DNA from 3 places in the Streptomyces bugieae genome. Region 3 is predicted to be linked to each of the others. Evidence: riboswitches for the same ligand, from Rfam matches in the RefSeq annotation. Region 3 holds a riboswitch; each other region holds the start of a gene.
The links. A riboswitch is a leader RNA that binds a small molecule or an ion and turns the genes downstream of it on or off. The one in region 3 is predicted to bind cyclic di-AMP.
Positions count from the first base shown of each region.

Region 1 (5,647 bases), on a different contig from region 3:
TAGCTCAGCACGGAGGTGTGGAACACGACCAGGGTCGCCCCGTCCGGTGCCTCGGCCGCCAGCGCGGGCAGTTCGTCGATCAGGTCCCCGCGGACGATCCGCGGTCGCGGCACCGCCCGCACCGCGTCGACGGCCGCGGACAACCGGTCCGCCCGCGCCTCGTCGCCGGGCCATACGAGCGACCGCAGCCAGCGCAGGTCGTCCGGCTCGGCGACCGGGTCGAGCGGTGCGAGATCGATCCCGGCCCGCCAGACGACCTCGGGGAGCCGGGCGGGGACGTGCGCCCGCTGCGCTGCCGGCGCCGGCACCGGCGCCTGCACCTGACAGGGGAAGACCACGGGGCTGTCAAAGGCGCCCACTTCGACGAGCGGGGCGTGCGCTCCGGCGCCGACGACCCGGTGGTGGGCTCCCGTTCCGTGCCCGCCCGGGTGCCCGGGACCCGGCGCGCCCGCGTCCCCGTATCCGTACCTGCCTTCGTACCCGTAGCCGTCTTCGTATCCGGAGCCCTCTTCGTATCCGTATCCATACGCGTACCGATAGCGGTCCGGGTGCAGACACAGCCCGGCCGAGGTGCCGACCTCCAGCAGGGCCAGCGGCTGGGGCAGCCGGGCGAGCAGCGGCAGCAGGGTGGCGCAGCGGGCCGGTTCGTTGGTCTGGGTGCCGCGGCGCAGGATGACGTCCCGCACCTGGTCCCAGTGCCGGATCGTCCATTCGCGCCAGCGGCCGTAGGCCGCCGCGCCGCGCGGGCCCTGCTCCGCGTGCGGGCCGTCGAGATGGCGGACGGCGGCGAGCAGGAGCTGGGGCTGCTGCTTGTCGCCGGCCGGCAGCGACCCCGCCAGCAGCTCGCACAACTCCTGGTCCTGGCCGATCCGTGCGCTCAACTCCTCGTGGGCGTCGGACCGCCCGCGCGCCTCGCGCCAGGAGAACTCCTGGTACCGCCGCGCCACGTCCTGGGCGCTTCCGGTCGTGCCGCCGCGGTGGCCGGGACGGCCGTGCCGCCCGTGACCGGTGTTGCGGAGGCGTTCGGCGGGTCCGGGGTTCTCGGCGTATCCGGGACTTTCGGAGGGTCCGGGGCGCTCGGAGTGTCCAGGGCGCTCGGCGTTGACGACCATGATCCGACGTTACGTCTTCACGTTCCGTAATGGGCAGGCACCCCTCCGCATAACAACTGACGCACAATCATCGAGAGATCGTTTAGACGCGGCACGGGGTGGTGCGGCCAACTCGCCCGATTTATGGCCATGGTGACCGGAAAAGACCACGCCAAAGCTGGTGCGCGAGGCATATGGATTCCCGGGAAGGCTTGGAAAACCGCCGCGATCTCTATTACTGTCCGATAACGCAGCGCGGTCGTCCCAGCCGCCGCAAGAGGCGGCACCGTGCGCCGACGCCGAATCCCGCACGCGCTTTTCACGCACCTCCAGCACCTCGAACTGCACCAAGGGAACCGGGGAACCACCACCTTGGGGTGAATCGGACGCCTTCGCCAGAGGGTGCCCGTAGGAGACCTTCCTGCTCCGAACCCGTCAGCTAACCCGGTAGGCGAGAAGGAAGGAAAGGAGTGCGCCCCCGTGGCGTCCAACAGGCCCGTCCCCGAGGCTCCGTCCACCTACGAGTCCGACGACCGGGGCCCGGGCGCCCCGTACGCGTCGGGAGCTCCCCACGCCTTCGCGGGTCCCGGCGACACCGCTTTCGTCACCGACGCCCGTTTCGCGACGGCCGGCGGGACGAACGGTGACGCCGACGGCCAGTGGGAGGAATGGAACCCCACCGAGGAGTCCGTCCGCCCGGTCCGCGGCAAGCACCGGGTGGCCAAGCAGCGCGGCGGTGGCCTCGCCCGCGGTGGCACGGTCCTGGGCGTCGGCGTCATCGCGGCGGTCGGTGCGGGCGGGATGGCCACGGCCGAGGGCCGGCCGCCGGTGCCGATCTCGATGCCCGACCTCGGCGGAGTGGCCGACGCGGTCGCCGACCACCTCCCGGACGCCGCCTCCCTGCCCGGCGTCGGCGACCTGATATCCGACGGCGGTTCGCACGGCGACGGCGGCGCGCACACCGCTTCCGCCGCCACCTCCGCCGACCCGCTCACCGGCCCGGGCAGAGACACGGACGCCGGATCGAGCTCGGGCACGGGCTCCGACGCGGGTACGGGTACGGACTCCGGCTCCGGCGCGAACGCCGGCGAGGCGCTGCGCAGCCGCATCCTCCAGCAGGCCGACACCCAGCAGGGCGCCGCCGAACAGGAGGCCCGCGAGGCCGCCGAGCAGGCCGCGATCAAGCAGGCCACGACGGACGCCGCCGCGGACCTGAAGGCCGCGGAGAAGGCCGCGGCCGCCAAGAAGGAGGCGGCGGCCGAGGCCCGGCGCAAGGCCGAGGAGGAGGCCCGCCGAAAGGCGGAGGCCGAACGCCTCGCCAAACTGGCGCAGAGCTTCATCACCCCGGTCTCCTCGTACACCCTCACCGCGAGCTTCGGGCAGGCCGGTGACCGCTGGGTCGCGGACCACACCGGCCAGGACTTCGCCGCCCCGACCGGCACACCCGTCAAGGCGGTGCACTCCGGCACCATCACCCAGGCCGGCTGGGCCGGTTCGTACGGCTACCGCATCGTCCTGACCCTCGACGACGGCACCGAGCTCTGGTTCTGCCACCTGTCCTCGATGGTCAAGACCTCGGGCAAGGTCAGCACCGGCGACGTCATCGGCCGGGTCGGCGCCACGGGCAACGTCACCGGCCCCCACCTCCACCTGGAGGTACGCCCCGGCGCCGGCGACCCGATAGACCCGATGCCCTGGCTGCGCGACCACGGCGTCAACGTCTGAACACCTGACGGGCGGGGCGGGGCGGGCGGCCACGGCGCGAGGGTGGCCGCCGTCCGGGGAACCGGAGTATCCGAGGAACGGGAGTATCCGAGGAACGGGAATAACTCCCGTAAGCGGGAATAACCACCCGCCCCGCGACGCTGCCCCCACCATGAGCGCGACAAGCAACAACTCCCGTACGCCCAGGGCCCTGGGCTCGCTGTCCGTCTCCCCCCTCTCCCTCGGGGGCAACGTCTTCGGCTGGACCGCCGATGAGGCCGAGTCGTTCGCCGTACTCGACGCGTACGTGGCGGGCGGTGGCAACTTCATCGACACCGCCGATGTGTACTCGGCCTGGGTGCCCGGCAACAAGGGCGGCGAGTCCGAGGCGGTCCTCGGCAACTGGCTGGCCTCCCGCGGCCATCGCGACGACATCGTCATCGCCACCAAGGTCGGCGCGCACCCCGATTACAAGGGTCTGTCCGCCGCCACCATCAAGTCCGCGGTCGAGGAGTCCCTCACCCGTCTCCGCACGGATTACATCGACCTCTACTACACCCACTACGACGACGAGTCGGTCGAGGTCGGCGAGTTCCTGACCGCCCTGGACGACCTCGTCCGGGCCGGCAAGGTCCGGGAGATCGGCGCCTCCAACATCTCCGCGCAGCGCCTCGCGGAGTCCCTCGCCTTCTCCGACCGCGAGGGCGTGGCCCGTTACGTGGCCCTGCAGCCGCACTACAACCTGGTCTCCCGCGACACGTACGAGGGCGAACTCGCCGACGTGGCCGCGCGCAACGGCGTGTCCGCGGTGCCGTACTACGCCCTGGCCTCCGGCTTCCTGACCGGCAAGTACCGGCCGGGTGCCGCGGTCGACAGCGCCCGGTCCGGGAAGGCCGCGCAGTACCTGTCCACCGACCGTGGCCCCCGCGTCCTGGAGGCCCTCGACACGGTCGCCGCCGCCCATGGCGCCGAGCTCGCCACCGTCGCGCTGGCCTGGCTCGCCGCCCAGCCGACGGTCGCCGCCCCGATCGCCAGCGCCCGCACGACCGCCCAGCTCGCCCCCCTGCTGGCCGTCACCGACCTGACCCTCACCGCCCCCGAACTCACCCTCCTGAACGAGGCGTCGGCGTAGTCCAGGACGCGGGCCCGCCGCACAGGGAAGGAGCGGGGCCCCAGGGCCCCGCTCCCCTCCCACCCGCACCGCAACGCCGCCGGGCGCACTACCCCCGCCGGTCCACCACCGCCCAGGACGCCAGCGCCACCCCACCCGCCACCGCGAACACCGAAGGCCAGGCCCCGATCTTCTTGGCCAACGGATGCGACCCCACGAACGCCGCCACGTAGGCCCCACTCAGCGCCGCCGCCGTCTTACCACCGGCCTTCCGCTGCCACTCCCGAGCCGCCACCGCCCCCGCCGCAGCCAACGCCACACCCCCCAACGGCCGCTTCTTCGTCCACCGAGCCACCCCATAACCCCCGAGCAACCCACTCGCCGCCACCACACTGCTCGGAACGCCGGCCATGCCCACTCCACTCCTCAGAAGAGACACCAGAGAAACCACAGAAGAGACAACTTCTGTGAGCCTACGCCCGGGAGTTCGGCCCACAGCGAGCCGGCGCCACGGTGGATCCACGGGGCGTCGGGTCACTGACATGGTGTTTGCCGGATGCCCGCTCCTGCCTCGCCCGTGCCCGGCTGCGGCCCGGCAGTCAGCCCTGCTCTCCACGCAATGCATGCCGGATGACCTTCGCGATGGCGGTGCCGAGCCCGACCGGTACCGCGTTGCCGATCTGCCGAGCGATCTGCGACTTGCTGCCGAACCAGCGAAAGTTTTGCGGGAACCCCTGGATCAGGGCAGCTTCGAGATGGGTGATCGGCCGATGCTCATCAGGATGCAGATAGCGACCTTTCTCCGGCTTGAAGAACTCCGTCCTGATGGTCACGGATGGCTTTTCCCACACCAGCCGTCCCATGACGTCCCCCGAGCCTGATTGATGGTTCATCCAACTTTCCGTCGAAAGTAGTTTCCCATTGGCCTGTGAGGCATGCGCCAGGTGGTGTCGGTTGCCGCCGCGGGGGATGGCCTTGTAGCGCGCGAGTGACAGAGCTGTTGGATTTCTGCCGATGTGTAGCTGAGACGATCGAAACGGACCGGGCATCATAGCGCGAATACGTTCCATGAAGTCCCGGTCCAGGTGGCCGGTCTCTTCGATTTTGCGGGAGATGCGCACCGAAGCGGGAGTGCCGTCAGCGGTCACATGGGGAAGGTCTGTGGTCGTCACTCTCGGCGTGACGTCTTTGAGGCACTCGGCGAGTGTCACCCAGGGGTTCTGTACCTCGTGACTGTGAACCAGGGGCTCCATGAAGCTGAGCTGGGTGTCCCCTCCGGGTCGAGGCGCAGGGATCGGTGGCTGATCGACGCGTTGGTGTGTCGGTCGTGGGTGCGTCACCATCGGAAGGTCCGACCGGGTACCGATGATGATGGTGCGCCGGCGCGCCTGGGGGACTCCGAAATCCGCGGAGTTGAGCAGTTTCTCGCAGATCTCGTAGCCGGCCTCCTTGAATTCGGTGCGGAGGTGATCGAATTCTTGCGAGGTAATGAATCGGTCGACGTTTTCAATAACGAAAACCTTCGGATTAACCTTTTCGACGACCTTGAAGTATTGTCTCCACAATTGGTTTCGCGGGTCGTTGGGATTTTCCTTGCCCAGCCCCGAGAATCCCTGGCAAGGAGGGCCTCCCAAGATTACCTCGGCCTTCGGCAGGTCTTCCTGTGCCCAATTGGCGATGTCTCCGAGATATATGTGGGCGGTGTCGCCTGAAATATCTCCGAAGTTTTCCGCATACGTCA
Region 1 covers NZ_JAZBJP010000045.1:19,167-24,813, reverse strand. The annotation lists gene V2J85_RS36460 (DUF2332 domain-containing protein) at 1-1,112, opposite strand, end outside; cyclic di-AMP (ydaO/yuaA leader) riboswitch at 1,415-1,560, shown strand; gene V2J85_RS36455 (M23 family metallopeptidase) at 1,572-2,816, shown strand; gene V2J85_RS36450 (aldo/keto reductase) at 2,968-3,927, shown strand; gene V2J85_RS36445 (hypothetical protein) at 4,016-4,318, opposite strand; gene V2J85_RS36440 (DNA cytosine methyltransferase) at 4,506-5,647, opposite strand, start outside.
Region 1: it holds a riboswitch for cyclic di-AMP, as region 3 does, so the genes downstream of both, V2J85_RS36455 (M23 family metallopeptidase) here and V2J85_RS25300 (M23 family metallopeptidase) in region 3, are expected to answer to the same signal.

Region 2 (5,647 bases), on a different contig from region 3:
GGTGCACGACGAGCCCCGCCCCACCTCTACGGACCCCACGCCCGCGGACAGCGCTCCGGGCCGCCCCGCGGGCTGCCCGGCCAACCGGCCGGTCCCGCCCGCGCCCGAGCTGTTCACCTGGGAGTTCGCGTCCGATCCGTATCCGGCGTACGCCTGGCTGCGCGAGCACGCGCCGGTGCACCGCACGGCGCTGCCCAGCGGGGTCGAGGCATGGCTGGTGACCCGCTACACCGAGGCGCGGCAGGCGCTGGCCGACGCCCGGCTCTCCAAGAACCCGGTGCACCACAGCGAGTCCGCGCACGGCAAGGGCAAGGTCGGCATCCCGGGCGAGCGCAGCGCCAACCTGATGACGCATCTGCTCAACATCGACCCGCCGGACCACACCCGGCTGCGCCGGCTGGTCAGCAAGGCGTTCACGCCCCGTCGCGTCGCCGAGTTCGCGCCCCGGGTGCAGGAGCTGACCGACCACCTCATCGACGGGTTCGCCGGTCGCGGCGAGGCCGACCTGATCCACGAGTTCGCGTTCCCGCTGCCGATCTACGCGATCTGTGACCTGCTGGGCGTCCCGCGCGAGGACCAGGACGACTTCCGGGACTGGGCGGGCATGATGATCCGCCACGGCGGTGGCCCGCGCGGTGGGGTCGCACGGTCCGTGAAGAAGATGCGCGGCTATCTCGCCGAACTGATCCACCGCAAGCGCGAAACCCTGGAGGGTACCCCCGCCCCGGACGAGGACCTGATCTCCGGGCTGATCCGCGCCTCGGACCACGGCGAGCACCTCACCGAGAACGAGGTCGCCGCGATGGCCTTCATCCTCCTGTTTGCCGGCTTTGAGACGACCGTGAACTTGATCGGTAACGGCACGTACCAGCTGCTCCGGCACCCCGCCCAGCGCGAGCTGCTGCAGAAGTCGCTGGCGGCGGGCGACACCGAGCTGCTGACCACCGGGGTCGAGGAGCTGCTCCGCTTCGACGGCCCCGTGGAGCTGGCGACCTGGCGGTTCGCCACCGAGGAGCTGACCCTCGGGGGGCAGCGGATCGCCGAGGGGGACCCCGTCCTGGTGGTGCTGGCCGCCGCCGACCGCGACCCGGCGCGCTTCCCCGACCCGGACCTGCTCGACCTGACCCGGCGTGACAATCAGCATCTGGGATACGGGCACGGCATCCATTACTGCCTGGGCGCCCCGCTCGCCCGGCTCGAAGGGCAGACCGCGCTCGCCACCCTGCTGACCCGGCTTCCGGACATCCGGCTTGCGGTGGAACCGGCCGAATTGCGGTGGCGTGGCGGGCTCATCATGCGCGGACTGCGGTCGCTGCCGGTGGAGTTCACGTCCGAGCGGCCCTGACCAGCGACGGAGGCCGATGGTGACAGAGCGTCAGGACGTGACCTGCGCGTGATCTTTGCTACACCGACTTGTGACTACCCGTGACCCCGGCTACCTTTCGATCCACGATCGACGGCTCCTCGAACACAGTGCCGAGGAAACCGTCGGATCGCGACAACTCAACCGCCGCGCGAAAGGCATCCGCATGCGTTCCGGGAACGGCCGACACCGTCGCCCCCGTCAAGCACCGGCCATCTTTGTCACGGCGGGAGTGACCGGCTCGGCACTCGCACTGCCTCTGCTCTCCGCCGGTGGCGCCCACGCCGCCGACACCGCGACCTGGGACCGGGTCGCCCAGTGCGAGAGCGGCGGCATCTGGAGCTCGGACACCGGCAACGGTTTCTACGGCGGGCTCCAGCTCACCCAGGACATGTGGGACCGGCACGGCGGCGCGGCCTACGCCTCGCGGCCCGACCTCGCCAGCCGCGCCCAGCAGATCGCGGTGGCCGAGACGATCCTCGACGACCTCGGCCCGGACGCCTGGCCGAGCTGTGCGGTGAACGCCGGTCTGACGAAGGACGGCCGGGTGCCGCGGGTCGACCCGGGCGGCACCAGCACCCCGATACCCGACCCGTCGGACGACGACCGGACCGCCGGCTCCGGCTCCTCCGGTTGGCACGACGGGACGGCCGACGACCCCGGTGGCGACGAGGACGACGGGCCGGCCGGTGACGAGCCGTCGCGGGCCACGCCGTCCCCGTCCACTCCCGACCCCTCGGACTCCGCCGGCACCGGCACGCCGTCCCCCGACCCCGACCGGACCTCCGGCTCGTCCGGGCCGTCCGGCGACGCGACGCCGGGCGACCGGGGCGAGGATCCGTCCGGCACCACCGCCCCCTCCGACGACGGCACCAGCGGCAGCGACGCCAGCGGTACCGGCGACGGCGCCGGTACGGGCAAGGGGGACGGCACGGCCTCCGACGGATCGCAGGGCGGTACGACGACGGACGGCGTGCCGGGCGGTTCGGGCCGGCACCGCGGCGACGCGGACCGGGGCGACGGCGACGGCGGCGACCGGGCCTCCGGCGGGCGGCACGCCTCGCGCGGCGACGACGCGCACCGGACGCCCCCGGCCGAGGGCGACGGGTACACCGTGCAGCCGGGTGACAGCCTGTCAGCGATCGCCCAGGCGCACCGGCTGCCGGGTGGCTGGCCGGCGCTCTACGACCGCAACGAGGACGTCGTCGGCTCCGACGCGGACCTGATCCACCCAGGTCAGCAGCTCGATCTCGGGCAGTCCGCAGGGTAGTTCGCCGGTTTCGGCCCGCTTTGGCGAAAGTGAGACAAGCGTCTCGTTGTGGGGCGGTGGGCCCCGAAGGGTCCACTGCCGTCGCACCGGTCCCCACCTGCGGGTTTGTGACCCCTCCGTGATCAAAAATGGTCAACTCGGTCCAGATGAGGGGGTTTGAACACCCGGGTGGTTCCTGATTACGGTCATCACCGCTCGCCAAAGCGGGCCCCTTCGATCACACGCCGAGTCCTGCCGGTGGTCGGAGGCAGTTGACGCGCAAGCGCCGTAGGCAGGAGCGGGGGAACCAAGGTAGGCGCCGGCCCGGCCCGTGAAAGCGGGTCAGCCGGCTTGGGGTGAAGCCCGGTGCTCATGGCACCGGCCGGGCGACTCACAGTCCGAACCCGACAGCTCACCTCGTAGGCGTCGGTGAGGAAACGAACGAACCATGCTGATCTTCAAGGGCAAGCACCGTCGTCCCTCCAAGGCCGCCCGCGTCGCCACCCTCGCCGGTGTCGCCGGTGCCGCCGTGGCCGTCCCGCTGATGGGCGCCACCTCTGCCTCCGCCGCCTCCGTCGCCACCTGGGACAAGGTCGCCCAGTGCGAGTCCGGCGGCAACTGGTCGATCAACACCGGTAACGGCTACTACGGTGGCCTGCAGTTCTCCAACTCCAGCTGGGCCGCCGCCGGCGGCACCAAGTACGCGCCGCGCGCCGACCTGGCCACCAAGTCCCAGCAGATCGCCGCCGCCGAGAAGCTCCTCGCCCTCCAGGGCCCGGGCGCCTGGTCCTGCGCCGGCGCCGGCGGTCTGACCGCCGGTGGCCCGTCCCCCGACCTGGACAGCAGCACCCCGGTCGCCAAGTCCGCACCGGAGAAGAGCGACGCGGCGGTCAAGCGCACCCCGGCCGCCCCGAAGCACGAGAGCACCCCGGCCGCCCCGAAGAAGAACCAGGGCCACGGCAACTACACCGTCAAGGCCGGCGACACCCTCGCCAAGATCGCCAAGGCGCACGGCACCCACTGGAAGGCCGTCTACGCGGCCAACAAGTCCGTCATCGGCGGCAACCCCAACCTGATCTTCCCGGGTCAGAAGCTCCACGTCTGAGTCGTCCCCGCACCGGGACACCCCTGGTGAGACCGGCCCCGTCCGGCGCGCCCCTCCCCCCGGCGCGCCGCGGCGGGGCTTCTCCGTACCCCGCCGTCCGCGCCGCCGCCGGCCGGACGCTCCGCCGGACTTTCCCCGCTCGGCGAACATTGCGGCAAACATCCCGTGAGCTGGGCCTTTGTGCTGCTTGTGGGGTTATTCCGTCCCACGGAGCGGGCCAAGGGCAGGCGGACCCTCCCCGGGCCGTTAGGCTCGTGCTGCAGAACTCCAGACACCCATGAAGGAGACAACGTGCCGTCCATCGACGTCGTCGTAGCCCGCGAAATTCTCGACTCGCGAGGTAATCCCACGGTCGAGGTCGAGGTCGGCCTCGACGACGGCAGCACCGGCCGTGCCGCCGTGCCGTCCGGCGCCTCGACCGGCGCCTTCGAGGCCATCGAGCTCCGCGACGGCGACCCCAACCGCTACCTCGGCAAGGGCGTGGAGAAGGCCGTCCTGGCCGTCATCGAGCAGATCGGCCCGGAGCTCGTCGGCTACGACGCGACCGAGCAGCGGCTGATCGACCAGGCCATGTTCGACCTGGACGCCACCGACAACAAGGGCTCGCTCGGCGCCAACGCCATCCTCGGCGTCTCCCTCGCCGTCGCGCACGCCGCCTCCGAGGCCAGCGACCTCCCGCTGTTCCGCTACCTGGGCGGCCCGAACGCGCACGTCCTGCCCGTGCCGATGATGAACATCCTGAACGGCGGCTCGCACGCCGACTCCAACGTGGACATCCAGGAGTTCATGATCGCCCCGATCGGCGCGGAGTCCTTCTCCGAGGCCCTGCGCTGGGGCGCCGAGGTCTACCACACCCTCAAGAAGGTCCTGAAGGCCAAGGGCCTGGCCACCGGCCTCGGCGACGAGGGCGGCTTCGCCCCGAACCTGGGCTCCAACCGCGAGGCCCTCGACCTCATCCTCGAGGCCATCAAGGAAGCCGGTTACGCCCCCGGCCAGGACATCGCGCTCGCCCTGGACGTCGCCGCCTCCGAGTTCTACAAGGACGGCAAGTACCAGTTCGAGGGCAAGGACCGCTCGGCCGCCGAGATGACCGAGTACTACGAGGAGCTGGTGGCGGCCTACCCGCTGGTCTCCATCGAGGACCCGCTGTTCGAGGACGACTGGGCCGGCTGGAAGGTCATCACCGACAAGCTCGGCGCCAAGGTCCAGCTGGTCGGCGACGACCTGTTCGTCACCAACCCCGAGCGCCTGGCCCGCGGCATCGAGGAGGGCTCCGCCAACGCCCTCCTGGTCAAGGTCAACCAGATCGGCTCGCTGACCGAGACCCTGGACGCCGTCGAGCTGGCCCAGCGCAACGGCTTCAAGTGCATGATGTCGCACCGCTCCGGCGAGACCGAGGACGTCACCATCGCCGACCTCGCCGTCGCCACCAACTGCGGCCAGATCAAGACCGGCGCCCCGGCCCGCTCCGAGCGCGTCGCCAAGTACAACCAGCTGCTGCGCATCGAGGAGATCCTCGACGACGCCGCGGTGTACGCCGGCCGCAGCGCGTTCCCCCGCTTCAAGGGCTGACGCCCCGGAGCTCGGCGTCCCGCGGTTCCGCCGGGGCGGCTGACCCGAGCCCGAGAGGGCTGATCGGGCGAGCCGACCGCCCAGCGCCCCGTACGTCCCCGGCGACGGTCCCGTACCGTTGCCGGGGACGTACCTGCTTGAAGCAGACCGACGTCCGTCAGTGAAGGGGAGACGACGTGCCCGCGGACCGGTTCTCGACCGCGACCCGACTCAAGGCGCTCGGCGAGCAGGCCGCCGCCCGCGTCTACCGCGCCCGGCCGGCCCGCCGCAACCGCCTCACCGGCCGCGCCGCCCTGCTGGCCCTGGTGATGTGCTCGCTGGTGGTCGCGCTCGCGTACCCGATAAGGCAGTACGTCTC
Region 2 covers NZ_JAZBJP010000042.1:33,843-39,489, reverse strand. The annotation lists gene V2J85_RS35830 (cytochrome P450 family protein) at 110-1,345, shown strand; gene V2J85_RS35825 (LysM peptidoglycan-binding domain-containing protein) at 1,596-2,633, shown strand; cyclic di-AMP (ydaO/yuaA leader) riboswitch at 2,887-3,053, shown strand; gene V2J85_RS35820 (transglycosylase family protein) at 3,061-3,717, shown strand; gene eno (phosphopyruvate hydratase) at 4,009-5,289, shown strand; gene V2J85_RS35810 (FtsB family cell division protein) at 5,466-5,647, shown strand, end outside.
Region 2: it holds a riboswitch for cyclic di-AMP, as region 3 does, so the genes downstream of both, V2J85_RS35820 (transglycosylase family protein) here and V2J85_RS25300 (M23 family metallopeptidase) in region 3, are expected to answer to the same signal.

Region 3 (5,647 bases):
CCCCACGCACATGTCACACCCGCTGCCGCGGAATTTTCGCGGCCTGGGACCACTATGCCGGGAGGCAGGTACGGGAAAGCGTGCCGCGGAATGTGCGTACCGGAACGCACGCGCGCAACGGCATACGAAAACGCGCCGATATCCGAATTCAAATCCGGATGCGACGCAATCGCGCCCCGGAAATTCCGCACCCCTTTGTATACGGCCCGATTGTTAAGAACGGGCGCGCGCCGTGTTGACGGGCCGTTTCGTGTCGCTCACGTCGGGCGTGGCGGGGCGCCGCAGCCGGTACACCGGGAGCGACCGCTCGATGTGCGCCGCCATCAGGGCGCGGGCCCGTTCCGCGTCGCCCCGGGCCACCGCGTCCAGCACCGCGCCGTGGTCGTCCCACGCCTCACCGGCCCGCGGCGGCGGCTCCACCGCATACATCCACTCGATCTTGCGGCGCAGCTGGGTCAGCAGTGCGGTCAGGCTGGGACTGCCGGCCGCCTGGGCCAGCGTCTCGTGGAACCAGCCGTCGAGTTGGCGCAGGTCGGCGGGGTTGCCGTGGCGGGCCCGCTCGCGGCCGAGCCGTACCAGACCGCGCAGCACCTTCAGATGGGCGGGGGTGCGCCGGGCGGCCGCGCGGGCCGCACCCAGCGGCTCCAGCAGGGCACGGATGTCGAGCAGGTCGGCGGCCTCCTGCTCGGTGGGCTCGGCGACGCAGGCGCCCGCGTGGTGGCGGGTGGTGACGAAGCCCTCCGACTGCAGGGTGCGCAGCGCTTCGCGGACCGGCACTCTGGAGACGCCGTAGCGCGCCGCCAGGATCTCCTCGATCAGCCGGCTCCCCGGCGCCAGTGCACCGGAGATGATGTCCTCGCGAATCGCCGTGCACACCGCATGCGCGGAAATATGGCCTCGCATCGATCGTGCCTCCGCCGTAATCCCCGGAAAACGCCGCCGGTCGGCGGCTTTTCCGAGACTCTATTCGACCGGCACGGTTTTTCCGACGGACTCCGCGTATTCGGCGATATTTTTTGGCCAGCGGGCGCGGGGATGCGGAGGCGTGCGCCGGGGGTGCGGGCGGGGCGGCCGGACGCCGGCTCAGACGTTGACGCCGTGCGACCGCAGATACGCGATCGGGTCGATGTCGGAGCCGTAGTCCGGGCTGGTGCGGGCCTCGAAGTGCAGATGCGGGCCGGTGACGTTGCCGGTGGCCCCGGAGAGGCCGATCTGCTGGCCGGGGGTGACGGTCTGGCCGACCGAGACGCCGATCGACGACAGGTGGCCGTACTGGGTGTACGTGCCGTCGTGCATCTTGATCACGATGTTGTTGCCGTACGAGCCGCCCCAGCCGGCCTCGACGACGGTGCCCGCGCCGACCGCGTGGACGGAGGTCCCGGTGGCGGCGTGGAAGTCGATGCCGGTGTGGCTTCCGGAGGACCACAGGCTGCTGGACGCCTTGTAGCCGGTGGAGACGTAGGAGTCGGCGACGGGGGCGACGAAGGCGTTCAGACGCTTGCGCTCGGCGTCCCGGGCGGCCCGCTCCTTGGCCTCGCGCTCGGCCTTGGCCTTCTTCCTGGCCGCCTCGGCGTGCCGCTCGGCCTCCGCCGCGCGCTTCTTGGCCTCGGCCTCGGCCTTCGCCTGCACGGCGGCGGTCTCGGCGGCGGCCTGCTGGGCGTCGGCCTGGACCTCCAGGCGGTGGGCGAGTTCGTCACCGAGCACGACGGCCTGGGTGAGGCCGGTGTCCTGCGTGCGCGCCGCGTCGGTGGCGGCCAGCGCCGGCGAGGCCAGGGTGCCGACGACGCCGGAGGTCGCGAGGGTGGCTATGCCGGCGAGCTTGCGGGTCGTCCGGGCGCTGCGGCTGGCCCGGCGGTGCTTCCCGGTGGCACGGGTGAACGCCATGTGCTGGCTTGTCCTTTCCTTCCCTCTCGCCTACCGGGTTAGCTGACGGGTTCGGAGCAGGAAGGTCTCCTACGGGCTCCTCCGGAGAGGGGCCCGATTCACCCCAGGGACGTGGGTCCCCGGCTCCCCTGGCTCGCGCCGTACGGGGACTCGGCGATGACTGTCCGGTGCCACTGTTGTGGCGGAGTTGTGACGAACAGCCGGACCGACGCTAATCGGGGCCACTTCGCGGAGCCAAACGGAACCACGATTTTGTGCGGGATCCCACAAGTTCCGACCCAACGAGCCCTTACAAACCGGACATACGACGGACAACCGACGGACTCGGGCGGACAGGTACGGACTCCGGCCGACGAGCGGCGGACATACGACGGCTCCCGCGGTGCGCGAACACCGCGGGAGCCGACCGGTCGTGACGCGTCGTCATGCGCCCTGGGCGGATCAGCCGCTGACGACCTTCACCTCTCCGATGCCCAGCGCCTTGACGGGCTCGGTGATCTGCGCGGCGTCGCCCACCAGGACGGTCACCAGGCGGTCCACCGGGAAGGCGTTGACGGCGGCGGCGGTCGCCTCGACCGTGCCGGTCTCCGCGAGCCGGAGGTACAACTGCGCCTGGAAGTCGTCCGGGAGCTGCTGCTCCACCTGGTCGGCGAGGGTGCCCGCGACGGCCGCCGCGGTCTCGTACTTGAGCGGCGCCACCCCGACGAGGTTCTGCACCGCGACGTCCCGCTCCTCGTCCGTCAGCCCCTCTGCCGCGAGGGTCCGCAGCACCTTCCAGAGGTCCTCCAGCGCGGGCCCGGTGGAGGCGGTGTCCACCGAGCCGCTGATGGCGAGCAGCGCCGCGCCGGTGGTGCCCTCGGGGGACGTGGGGGCCGTGGAGCGCAGTACCTGGCCGAAGGCGCGCACGCCGTAGGTGTAGCCCTTCTCCTCGCGCAGGACGCGGTCCAGACGGGAGGTGAGGGTGCCGCCCAGGCAGTACGTGCCGAGCACCTGGGCCGGCCACACGCGGTCGTGCCGGTCGGCGCCGATCCGGCCGATGAGCAGCTGGGTCTGGACGGCGCCGGGGCGGTCCACGATCACCACGCGGCCGGTGTCGTCGGCGGCGATCGGGGTGGCCTTGACCGGCTCGGCGGTCGAACCGCTCCAGGCGCCGAGGGTGTCGGCGAGCGCCGCGGCCAGGTCGACGCCGGTGAAGTCACCGACGATCACGGCGGTGGCCGTGGCGGGCCGGACGTGGGCGTCGTAGAAGGCGCGCACGGCCGCGGCGTCGATCCGCGCGACGGTCTCCTCGGTGCCCTGACGGGGGCGGGAGATCCGCGCGGTGGCCGGGAACAGCTCCTTGGAGAGCGCCATAGCCGCACGCCGGGCCGGGTTGGCGAGCTCGTGCGGGATCTCGTCGAGGCGGTTGCGGACCAGCCGCTCGATCTCGCTCTCCGGGAACGCGGGGGCGCGCAGCGCATCGGCGAGCAGGCCGAGCGCACGGGTCAGCCGGGACGCCGGGACCTCCAGGGAGACGCGTACGCCGGGGTGGTCGGCGTGCGCGTCCAGGGTGGCGCCGCAACGCTCCAGCTCGGCGGCGAAGCCCTCCGCGTCGTATTTGTCGGTGCCCTCGGACAGGGCGCGCGCCATGATCGTGGCGACGCCGTCCAGGCCCTCGGGCTCGGCGTCCAGCGGGGCGACGAGGTTGATCTCGACCGCGACGACCTGCTGGCCGGGGCGGTGGCTGGTCAGGAGCGTGAGGCCGTTGGGCAGTTGGCTGCGCTCGGGGGCCGGGAAGGCCCACGGCTTGGGCGCGCCGCTCTGGGGCTGCGGGTGGAACTGCATGGTGCTCCCTGCGGAATCCTGGCGGGTGTCGTCGCTCACTGCTCCGTCTCCCCTTCCTCGGCGGCGTTGCCGGCCGGCTCGGTGGGCTCGTAGACGAGCACCGCACGGTTGTCGGGGCGCAACCGGGCCTTGGCGACCGCCTGCACCTCCTCGGGGGTGATGTCCAGGACCCGCTGCACGGCGGTCAGCGCGAGCTGCGGGTCACCGAACAGGACGGCGAACCGGCACAGTTCGTCGGCGCGGCCGCTGACCGTCGCCAGACGGTCCAGCCATTCGCGCTCCAGCTGGGCCTGCGCCCGTTCCATCTCCTCCGGGGTGGGCCCCTCGGCGGCGAACCGCGCCAGCTCGTCGTCGACCGCGCGCTCGATGGCGGGCACCTCCACCCCGGCGGACGTCTTCACGTCCAGCCAGCCCAGGGAGGGCGCACCGGCCAGCCGCAGCAGGCCGAAACCGGCGGCCACGGCGCTGCGGTCGCGACGCACCAGCCGGTTGTACAGGCGGGAGGACTCGCCGCCGCCCAGGACGGTCAGGGCGAGGTCGGCGGCGTCCGCCTCACGGGTGCCGTCGTGCGGCAGGCGGTAGGCCGCCATCAGGGCACGGGAGGGCACCTCCTCCTCGACGACCTCGCGCAGCTCGGTGCCGACCACATCGGGCAGCGTGCCGTCCCGGGGCGGCTGCTTGCCGTCGTGGGAGGGGATCGAGCCGAAGTACTTCTCGATCCAGGCGAGCGTCCGGGCGGGGTCGATGTCGCCGACGACCGACAGGACGGCGTTGTTGGGCGCGTAGTACGTACGGAAGAACGCCCGGGCGTCCTCCAGGGAGGCGGCGTCCAGATCGGCCATCGACCCGATGGGGGTGTGGTGGTACGGATGACCCTCCGGGTACGCCATGGCCGTCAGCTTCTCGAAGGCCGTGCCGTAAGGGACGTTGTCGTAACGCTGGCGGCGCTCGTTCTTGACGACGTCGCGCTGGTTCTCCAGGGATTCCTCGTCGAGTGCGGTCAGCAGCGAGCCCATGCGGTCCGCCTCCAGCCAGAGCGCGAGCTCCAGCTCGTGGGCGGGCATGGTCTCGAAGTAGTTGGTGCGCTCGAAGCTCGTGGTGCCGTTGAGCGAACCGCCGGCGCCCTGCACCAGCTCGAAGTGGCCGTTCCCCTTCACCTGCGCGGAACCCTGGAACATCAGGTGCTCGAAGAGGTGAGCCAGGCCCGTACGGCCCTTGACCTCGTGGCGGGAGCCGACGTCGTACCACAGGCAGACCGCTGCGACCGGGGTCAGGTGGTCTTCGGAGAGCACCACGCGCAGGCCGTTGGCCAGCCGGTGCTCGGTCGCTGTCAGGCCGCCGGAGCCGGCTTGTTCTGTGGCCGTGTGACCCATGGGCATGTACGTCCCTTCGATCGCTTGCGAGGAAGTTCTGTCACTGTATGCAACCGCGTCGGCATCTGGCGAAGTTCCCGCAGGGCCGCCCCCGAACGAGGGCCCGCGCCGGGCCGTCGTGGGGCCGCCCGCAAGCCGTCGTGGGGGCCGCCCACGGGCCGCCGCAGGGGCGGAAGGGGGAGTCGCGGTCGGCGTTGTCAGTGGGGCGGTCCACAATGGTCCGCGTCAGACTCAGAGATACTCGCCGGTTGATCCCCCAGCTGATCGACCCGGCTGATTGACCGACGACGCTCCGGCGCCGTCCCCGACCTCGGCAGTAGACGCAGCAGAAGGAGCCGCAGCCGCGATGGCCCGCCGCAGCACGAAGACCCCGCCGCCGGACGACTTCGAGGAGAGGATCCTCGACATCGACGTCGTCGACGAGATGCAGGGTTCCTTCCTCGAGTACGCGTATTCGGTCATCTACTCGCGCGCCCTGCCGGACGCCCGCGACGGCCTCAAGCCCGTGCACCGCCGCATCCTCTACCAGATGAACGAGATGGGCCTGCGCCCCGACCGCGGCTATG
Region 3 covers NZ_JAZBJP010000019.1:27,848-33,494, forward strand. The annotation lists gene V2J85_RS25295 (GntR family transcriptional regulator) at 214-903, opposite strand; gene V2J85_RS25300 (M23 family metallopeptidase) at 1,084-1,884, opposite strand; cyclic di-AMP (ydaO/yuaA leader) riboswitch at 1,897-2,050, opposite strand; gene V2J85_RS25305 (M16 family metallopeptidase) at 2,326-3,708, opposite strand; gene V2J85_RS25310 (M16 family metallopeptidase) at 3,744-5,081, opposite strand; gene V2J85_RS25315 (DNA gyrase/topoisomerase IV subunit A) at 5,428-5,647, shown strand, end outside.